Regions from separate parts of the Photobacterium sp. HL06 genome, predicted to be linked through region 2. Evidence: riboswitches for the same ligand, from Rfam matches in the RefSeq annotation. Region 2 holds a riboswitch; the other holds the start of a gene.
What was found. Region 2 has a riboswitch for thiamine pyrophosphate ahead of thiD (bifunctional hydroxymethylpyrimidine kinase/phosphomethylpyrimidine kinase). Riboswitches for the same ligand answer to the same signal wherever they lie in the genome.
Positions count from the first base shown of each region.

Region 1 (5,098 bases), on a different replicon from region 2:
CTGCACCTGAAATCAATGGCTTGTTGGCATCAAAGCAAGCCCGATTGACAGCATGCCGGGTTTCCAGGTTGTCCGAGCAATCCAGCACCACATCCGCCAGGGCAACTTCCATCGCCAGTCTCTGATCGGCCAACCGAGCCTGTACCGGACGGACGCGGATATGGGGATTCAACGCCTTGAGCTGCTCGGCAGCCGCCTGCACCTTGCTCTGTCCCTGGTGGTTATCGCGGTAAATCACCTGGCGCTGGAGGTTCGAGCTATCGACCTCATCATCATCAGCGATAATGAGATTGCCGACACCAGCCCCAGCTAAATACAGCGCCGCTGCCGAACCCAACCCGCCAGCACCGACCAGCAGCACCTGAGCCTGGCTCAATAACTGCTGACCTTGCTCCCCGATCTCGGGCAGCATGATCTGGCGGTTATAGCGCATAAACGCCTGATCACTGAGCATCATCACAATCCTTATGATCATGTCGAACCAGCAGCTGGTTGAATGCCTCAACGGCCATTCGGGTATCTTCTGCCTGGGTGACAGCCCGCACGACAGCGACACTGCTAACCCCGGTACGCCAAACTTTTTCGGCCCTCGCCAGATCGATACCACCAATGGCAACAGTCGGGAAAGCATCACCAACCAGCTTCTGATACAGCGCCAGACGGTTAAGCCCCTGTGGCTTTGATGGCATCTCTTTGGTTGTGGTCGGGAATATATGTCCCAGCGCAATATAGCTCGGGCCAAATTCTGCCGCCCGCAGGATTTCATAGTAACCATGGGTCGACAGGCCCAGGCGCAAGCCTGCTTGTTGGATCGCAGCCAAATCAGCCGTTTCCAGATCTTCCTGGCCAAGGTGGACACCATAAGCCTGGTGCCTAATAGCCAACTGCCAGTAATCGTTCACATAGACCTGGGCCTGATGCTTTTCTCCAGCAGCAATGATCTGCTTAACCTGAGCGTCTAGGGTTGGGTCTGCGGGATCTTTGATCCGTAACTGGGTGGTCGTAACGCCCAAGGTAAGCAAGCGTTCAACCCATTCTGCCGAATCTACTACCGGATACAGTGCCAGCTTGGTTGCATCGGTTGTGGCAAAAGACGCCACCGCCACTTCTTTGCTTGCCCAGCCCAATTCATTAACTTCAGGGTGGTTGGCCGTCAGCGGTCGCGGAAATAGCTCACGCCCCATTGGCCAGCCCGTTTCCCCATAGCCATCAGCATGAGTTTCAACATAGCCGCGGGCATGAGCACGCGACAGTGTTACGGCATCTTCCAGTGGATAATCCAAAGCCAACGCTGCCAACAACATCGCGCGTTGTGGCTCGCTGGCACCAGCATGGTGGCAGTACACCGCTCTGGCTTCGCCATTATGGTGCCAAATATCAACACAGCCTTTTTCGGTCGGCAATCCACAGACAACCAGGGATGGATCCTGTGCAACCTGCCGTTGCAATTCGCTTAGCTCTGGATAAGGTGCGATCCATTGGTCCAACACCTTATAGCCCGCAATATCAGCCTCAGCCTGGTTAAACACCAGGCTGAACTGACGCTCTTCGATCTGAATATCGACAGTACCCGACTCGCTCCACTCAACGCTCACCTGCTCGCCAAGCTGATACTTATCAGCCGTGGCCAGCAAAGGTTCCACATGCATCAGCAGTGGCGCTAGACTATCGGGTAAACATAAAGAGCTCATTAACTATCCTCTTGAACAGGGTGATATAACTCACTACCTCTAGCTCGGAATTCATCGGCTTTCTGCTGCATGCCTTCGAGAGGATCATCAAGTAGCTTGATCGCCAGCCCCTCATTTTTCTCTAGGTTACTGGCGTATTCCCGCACCTCTTGCGAGATCTTCATCGAGCAGAATTTTGGCCCGCACATCGAACAGAAGTGAGCCACTTTGCCAGACTCCTGAGGCAGCGTTTCATCATGATAGGCTCGCGCCGTATCCGGGTCTAAACCTAGGTTAAATTGGTCTTCCCAGCGAAATTCAAAGCGCGCTTTTGACAAGGCATTATCACGTACTTGGGCGCCCGGGTGACCTTTTGCCAAGTCTGCCGCATGAGCACATAGCTTGTACGTGATCAGTCCCACTTTTACATCGTCTTTATTGGGTAATCCCAGGTGTTCTTTCGGTGTGACATAACAAAGCATGGCGCAGCCATACCAGCCAATCATTGCTGCACCAATGCCTGAGGTTATATGGTCATAGCCAGGGGCAATATCAGTTGTCAGCGGGCCAAGGGTATAGAAAGGCGCTTCGTGGCAATGCTTCAGCTGCTCTTCCATATTTTCTTTGATCATATGCATTGGCACATGGCCCGGGCCTTCAATCATGACCTGGACATCGTATTCCCATGCGATCTTGGTCAGCTCACCGAGAGTTCGTAGCTCACTGAACTGAGCTTCATCATTGGCATCAGCAACGGATCCAGGGCGCAGGCCATCGCCCAATGACAAGGCAATATCATATTGGGCACAAATTTCACAAATTTCTCGGAAGTGCTCATACAAGAAACTTTCCTGGTGGTGAGCCAAGCACCACTTCGCCATTATCGAACCACCACGAGACACGATGCCAGTGACGCGCTTTGCTGTCATCGGCACATAGCGCAGCAATACACCAGCATGGATAGTAAAGTAGTCGACACCCTGCTCTGCCTGCTCTAACAACGTATCTCGGAAAACTTCCCAGTTCAGGTTCTCAGCAATCCCATTGACCTTCTCCAGAGCCTGATACATTGGCACCGTACCAATCGGCACAGGGCTATTGCGGATGATCCATTCACGAGTTTCGTGAATATTGCGACCGGTAGACAAATCCATCACCGTATCGCCCCCCCAGCGGGTCGACCACACCAATTTTTCGACTTCTTCTTCAATGGATGAGCTGACAGCAGAGTTACCAATATTGGCATTCACTTTCACCAAAAAGTTGCGGCCAATGATCATCGGTTCTGTTTCAGAGTGGTTAATGTTGGCCGGAATAATTGCTCGGCCTTCAGCCACTTCTTTGCGGACAAATTCAGGGGTGATTTCTTCAGGTAGATTGGCACCAAAGCTGATCCCAGGATGCTGCTGGTTAAGTACCTCGTCGCGATACTTTGCCCGACCCATATTTTCGCGGATCGCGATAAACTCCATCTCAGGAGTAATAATACCTTGGCGGGCATAATGCAGCTGGGTCACACATTGACCCGCTTTAGCCCGGCGAATACGGTTAGCTTCACCAAAACGCAGATCATCTAACGTATCATCGGCCAGACGCTCTTTCGAATAGGCAGAACTTAACTCATCAAGCAGCTCGGTATCAGCTCGCTCAGTGATCCAATTTTCACGCACTTTTGGCAAACCGGCATAAATATCTACCGCCTGCTCCGGATCGGTGTAATAGCCTGACGTATCATAGACTCGTACCGATTCATTCGGCTCAAAAATAGGATCTGTTTTCGTGCCGCCGACGAGGCTGTCTGACAGCGTAATTTCACGCATTGGTACCTGTAGATCAGGGCGACTACCTTGAACATACACTTTTTGAGAGTTGGGGTAAGGTTGGGCTGTTAGTGAATCAATAAATTGTTTAGCTTCCAGTCTCGCTTGTTTGCGACTCGACATAGCAATTTCCTTTAAATTCCATAATAGGGGAAGTTGCTTGACGGATTGGTGCTTAAACAAGAGGCATACACGTAGGGTGTGCAGCGTCATCTGATACCGCAGCTACAGCATATCGGTGATGATAGTGCAGCTAAACAGAAGATTGTCTCTTGTTCCCTTCGCAGGTATTAGCCCGATCAGGTTCTACGGATCCCGCAATGCGGTCTCAGCCAGTTGGCACTCCGACAAGTTGAGTGAAGAGTATAGGTAAGCAAGCAATCAGCAGCAAGCGCAATCGACAGAAAATGATGAACTGATGTAAAAACAACTCAGGCCGCACTTTCATACGGCCTGAAGATTATTTTGTGTATTTTTTCACCACATTTTTAAGCAAAGACGAGTGAGTATCCCGAAGCTCTCCGAGCTTATGGGTGATTTTAGGTGCGCCATCCAAGTCGAACAACTTAGGCACAGCCACTCTTTGTGAAGAATAAATACCTGTGTGACCACTAAAGTAATAGGCCGTATAACAAGCAATGGCAAAGTACAGCATGTGCTCGGCACCAAATAGTTCTACCCCCATAATGGTACAGGCCAGTGGTGTATTGGTTGCCGCCGCAAATACAGCCAAAAAGCCCAAAGCTGCAAACAGATCAACCGGGGCGCCCAGCACCCAAGCCATAGTATTACCCAGCGTCGCACCGACAAAAAACAGTGGCGTCACCTCGCCACCTTTATAGCCAGCAGCCAAGGTAATTGCCGTCAACAGCAGCTTTAATAACCAGCTGTACCATTCAGCGCCACCTTCCGTAAACGCACTGAGAATGCTGACACCGCCTTCCCGGCTCGAGTAGACCCCAAGGCCAATGTAGTCATAGTTACCAATTAATTGAACGGCTGCAATTACAATCAAACCGCCAACAACCACGATCAGATAAGGGTTCTTCAATGTTGCCTTGAAAATATCTTTAAACGCATGGGTTAGCTCACCAAATAAATACCCAGCAAGACCAAAAGCAATGGCTGCCAGCATAATCTTCGCAACCATCACGATATCGACTTTAACTGCATGTTCAAACAGGGTAATAGTCTCAAGGAAATCAATTCGGTAATGGGTATGGTGAGCCCCCCAGGCACTACAGACAACATCAGCCAAAATGGCAGCAAACAAAGCAGGAATGATGGCATCATAACGCAAGCGGCCAATCGCCAGCACTTCGAGTGCAAAAATGGCACCAGTCAGAGGCGTGCCGAAGACAGCACCAAAGCCAGCTGCCACACCAGCAATCAATATCAACCGGGTATCTGCTTCATTAAGCTTAAACAACCGGGCCAGCCAATGGGTTGTCGCCCCACCTATCTGCACCGCAGTACCTTCACGTCCGGCTGAGCCACCGAACAGGTGGGTAATAACCGTCGTGATCAACACCAGTGGTCCCATGCGTGTCGGGATACCGGCTCCGGGTTCATGGATTTCATCCATGATCAGGTTATTACCCCCCTCAG
Region 1 covers NZ_CM183914.1:4,014,971-4,020,068, forward strand. The annotation lists gene AC51G0_RS18145 (HesA/MoeB/ThiF family protein) at 1-454, opposite strand, end outside; gene AC51G0_RS18150 (thiamine phosphate synthase) at 444-1,691, opposite strand; gene thiC (phosphomethylpyrimidine synthase ThiC) at 1,691-3,613, opposite strand; TPP riboswitch at 3,750-3,847, opposite strand; gene AC51G0_RS18160 (voltage-gated chloride channel family protein) at 3,951-5,098, opposite strand, start outside.
Region 1: it holds a riboswitch for thiamine pyrophosphate, as region 2 does, so the genes downstream of both, thiC (phosphomethylpyrimidine synthase ThiC) here and thiD (bifunctional hydroxymethylpyrimidine kinase/phosphomethylpyrimidine kinase) in region 2, are expected to answer to the same signal.

Region 2 (5,098 bases):
TTATCTTTAAGCAAGAAAGAAATATTATTTGGCTTCTCGTCGTAAGTATCGGTAAATAAGCCACGGGTACATACCGGGTTATATCCAACCGTTGTATAAGCTTGGTATCGGATATTATAAGCAGTGATCTTTTCTTCTTCTGTAAGGCAAAGATGGTTCGATAGGCGGTCATATTGCATAAACGTTCCAGTTAGTCAGTACCTATGAACAACTCTGTTCAGCAGGCTTAAAAGGTAAAAAGTGATCATTATTCTCTATTACCCTATCGTTAAACATTCCGCAGATTAAGCCTGAACCATGACGAACTCATAGTTAACAATCAATTATTCAACGCAGTTCACATAAGCATCTTTTTTTAACAATTCCTCCCTCTTTTTGCTGCAATATATAACGATTAACTCGTTGTTAAATAAGCTGATATTAAACGATGCTTCAAATCGCATTAATCACCAATAGGGACATTGGCTATGGATTTTTCTTTGCTCACAGCTCTTTCCGAGATCTTTTTACACCACCAAATCACTCAAGATCCCAAAGAGCTACAGGAGTTTGGTTTCGCTTTAAATGGAAGTACCAAAGTTCCCTCAGCTGTAGTCTGGCCAGAAACTGAAGAGCAGCTTATTGCCGTCATTAAAGCAGCCAACAGATACAAATTTGAAATTCATCCAGTCGCACAAGGAAGGAATTGGGGCTATGGCACAGCGCAGGGAACAAAATCTCAGCAAGTCATTGTAAACCTCAGCCGTTTATCTCAGGTTAACGAAATCAATGATGAGCATGCCTATGTGCGTGTTCAGCCAGGCATAACCCAATCACAGCTTTACCATGCACTTGTGGACAATAGCTCATCGCTACAACTCGATATTACGGCGGCAGGACTGCACACCAGCGTAGTTGGTAACCTCCTGGAACGAGGTTTTGGACATACTGATTATTGTGATCGTTTCGGCAATATACTATCAATGCGTGTATTGCTACCAACAGGTGAAGTGATCACAACTGGCATGGGCATGTTTGGCACAAGCAGGGCTAAACATCTTTATCCGTATGGGATCGGCCCGGTTCTCTCTGGCTTATTTTCACAGTCCAACCTTGGCATCGTACTCGAAATGACCATCGCGTTACAGCCCAAACCAGCATACCAAGCAACAGTGATAGTGCTATGTAAGGAAGAATCCGACGCGCCAGATATGGTCGCGACGATTGCCAAATTAAAGCTTGAAGGTGTTGTTACCAGCGGCGTGCATACCGTCAGTATGACTCGTGCAATGGGTGAACAAGCAATAAAAGCAGCGGGAGCTTGGGTACTCACCACTTCGTTATCGGGGCCAAAGGGTATCGTAAAAGCACGTTTCAAGTACTTTAAACAAACAATCAAACATGCGATTCCCAACGCAAAAGTGATCATGCTGGATGATTTTCGCTGGAGTATTCTCAGCAAACTGAATCAATATATCAAGTCACCTGCGCTCGCAGGGCTGCAGCTGGTTATTGACCTCAAAAAGGGCATCCCCTCTGATGAGGCGATTAAAACATTGCTTGACCATCGTGAAGCGAACTCAGAAATGAAAACGTCAGAGTTCCCAGCATGTTTTCGCTGGATATGCGCTGTCAGTAGTTTCTCGCAGGCTGATATCAAAGAGATGTTGAGTATTTGCAAGAAAACATTTCACAAGTTTGGATATGATGAGCGTTACAGTATGACAAATGTCAGTGAACGCGCTGTCGTGCTCATTGCAAACATTCGTTTCGGGAAATCCCAGGCAGAAATTGATAAAGCGACCGAATTTCACCAAGAGCTGGATCATGCATTGATCTCCGCGGGTTATTGCCCATATCGTAGCGGCTCAGGCATGTTTGATACGGTGAAACCGTTTATTGATGAGAATAACCTAGCGTTGCTTAGCAAATTGAAGGCTGCTTTTGATCCAAATAATATTTTATCACCTGATAAATATTGGCTTGAATACAACCGAAATACCTCCATACAAGTCCCATCACAACAATTTTCATGTCAGGATTCAGCACAATACACACCAGAGCATTAACCTTGAATGGCTGGCATGGACTCATTTTCATGCCAGTCAAACTAGACTTCTTACCAAGCCCCGTACGGCTTCGCGCGGGGCGTAATCATGACTTATCACTTATCACTTATCACTTATCAGACCATACTGCCAGCTCATTTCCGCTAGGCTCTTTGAAATGAAAACGCCGTCCTCCTGGAAATGAAAATATTGGCCGAACAACGCAACCACCGGAGGCTTCAACTTTTGATAATGTTGACTCTAGATCTTGGCTATAAAGCACAATAAGCGCTGCACCATTTTCCGTTGACGAGCTTAATGTCGATTGAAAGAAGCCACCATCTAATCCTTGATTGGAGAATGCCGAATAGTCGTCACCATAATCAACAAAACTCCAACCAAATGCTTGATTAAAAAATTGTTTCGTTGCTTCTAAGTTTGTGGCCGGGAACTCCACATAATTAATTTTCTCATGCTTTGTATTCTGTGAACTTTCCATACATCACCTCTTTAAATGTAATGATAAAGCTAATTATGATACGCCCTTAATCTTTTTTCAGTGAACATAAAATCTACTCGTTTTTAGCAAAAATCCTACCACCAACCAGATTTTTTTACTTTCTTGTTTGCCCAATGGCAAAAAACATGGTTAGAATAGCTGACCAATTGATAGCAACATTAACTGCTGTCAAATTGAACAGAATTTACAATGATTTAGTGAGTTAGTCGGGGAGCCTTTGGCTGAGACCACTTCGGTGGGACCCGTTGAACCTGATCCATTTAATAATGGCGTAGGGAACTAGCAATCGTGTCTTCAGATGGCCTTACTAAGCGCCTATTCTCTGACACCTGCTACCCTGCGCGTAACTTTAGGGGTAGTTATGGCCATTCCATCAAAAACACCAATCACACTAACGATTGCAGGCTCCGACAGCGGTGGCGGTGCAGGTATTCAGGCCGACATTAAAGCCATCTCTGCAACAGGGGGCTATGCTTGCTCCGTCATCACAGCGTTGACAGCACAAAATACACAGGGCGTTTCAGGCATATTAAATGTTGCGCCTGAATTTGTCGCCCAGCAGCTTGATGCCGTATTCTCAGATTTGGATATCAAGGCTGTTAAAATTGGCATGCTAAGTGATGCCAGTATTATCCGGACAGTTGCCGCCAAACTACGCCAATACCAACCTAAGCACCTCGTTGTTGATCCTGTCATGGTAGCAACCAGTGGTGATCTCCTGCTACAGGAAGAGGCTATCTCCACTTTAAAATCCGACCTATTGCCTATGGCTGACGTTATCACCCCTAACCTACCAGAAGCCGCCGCTTTGCTTGGTGCCACTATTCCGCAAAATGAAAAAGAAATGACCAGCATGATTGAGGGCCTTCGCCAAATTGGCTCGCAGTCTGTACTACTTAAAGGCGGCCACCTAGAACAAGATAGCAACAGTACCGACCTACTGATCCTAGCAGACGATGTGATCCGGATGACTACGCCTCGGATTGCCACCCCAAATACCCACGGTACTGGTTGTACACTGTCAGCCGCAACAGCCTCTTTCCTTGCACAAGGGTTTGAAATGGCCACCGCTGTCCAACATGCAAAATCTTATATCACCCAGGCAATCAGTCAGGCTGATGAACTTGAGATTGGCTCTGGCCATGGCCCTGTTCATCATTTCTTTGCTGGTCACTACCAACCAGAATAAGTGCCATGGATATGCTAACGTCATCAATAACCAAGCAGCCAGCCGCTGTCGAGGTATGCCTACAGCATGCCTCGCTCACATTCAAAGATGCCAGAGAAGCGCTGTTTGTTGATCTTGACTTAACCTTGCCTGCAGGCCAATGGACTTGCCTGCTCGGTAAAAGTGGCTGTGGTAAGACGACCTTGCTACGCCACCTTGCAGGCCTTCTCGAAGACCGTGCCAGCTGGCATGGCAAGCTTGTCACCTCAGACAACAAATCTCTGTCTGAGCGCATTGCCTATATGGCACAACAAGATCTGCTGTTGCCATGGCTATCTGTTCTTGACAATGTCTGCCTCAGCCAGCGCTTCGGTACCAAACCAAACCCGCAGCAGACTGACAAAGCAATGAAGCTTCTTCAAGCTGTAGGACTTGAAGAATACGCATCGGCCTCGCCGGATCAGCTATCTGGTGGGATGCGGCAGCGTGTGGCGCTTGCCAGGACCCTGATGCAGGATAAACCGTTGGTTCTGATGGACGAACCCTTCTCGGCACTGGATGCGGTTACACGCCATAAACTTCAGACGCTTTCGTCTGAGTTACTCAAAGGCTGTACAGTATTGCTGATCACCCATGATCCCCAAGAAGCACTGCGCCTAGGACATAACATCTACATTATGTCGGGAAAGCCAGCCAAGCTCCTTAACCTTGGCGTGCCAGACACGACACCACCTCGGCAATTTGATGCCCAAATGGCGGCTCATCAGCAAACCATTATCGAGCAACTGGAGCAGGACTATGGCTGATCTTCAAACATCCGACAACATGAAGGCATCATTCCAGCTTCAACGAGTGCTTCAACAGAAACACCGAGGGCTACCAAGGAGTGCATTGCGCATCCTCATTAGCTTTTGTGTGATTTTGGGATTATGGCAGACGGCAGTCGTGTTCTTTGACATGCCACCATTCATACTGCCTAGTCCTCTCGCCGTATTTAGCAAGCTCATCGAGCGATATGATGTCCTATGGCACCATACTCTTGTTACTAGCTCAGAGGTCATTCTTGGACTGTTACTTGGACTGTTTATGGGGCTGTTTTTCGCATTGCAAATGTTGCTGTTTGCCCCACTGCGACGCTGGCTGTTGCCTATTCTAATCACCAGCCAAGCAATTCCGGTGTTTGCAATCGCACCAATTCTGATGCTTTGGCTTGGCTATGGTATCGCGTCAAAAGTCGTAATGGCCGCCCTGATCATCTTCTTCCCAGTGACGACATGTTGTTATGACGGTCTTCGCCAGACGCCTGCGGGTTACCTGGATCTTGCTAAAACCATGGGTGCAACACGCTGGCAGCTACTATGGCAAATTAGGCTACCTGCCGCC
Region 2 covers NZ_CM183915.1:2,106,644-2,111,741, reverse strand. The annotation lists gene AC51G0_RS27295 (N-acyl amino acid synthase FeeM domain-containing protein) at 1-179, opposite strand, end outside; gene AC51G0_RS27290 (FAD-binding oxidoreductase) at 468-2,048, shown strand; gene AC51G0_RS27285 (VOC family protein) at 2,158-2,526, opposite strand; TPP riboswitch at 2,745-2,842, shown strand; gene thiD (bifunctional hydroxymethylpyrimidine kinase/phosphomethylpyrimidine kinase) at 2,909-3,736, shown strand; gene AC51G0_RS27275 (ABC transporter ATP-binding protein) at 3,748-4,521, shown strand; partial or broken gene AC51G0_RS27270 (ABC transporter permease) at 4,610-5,098, shown strand, end outside.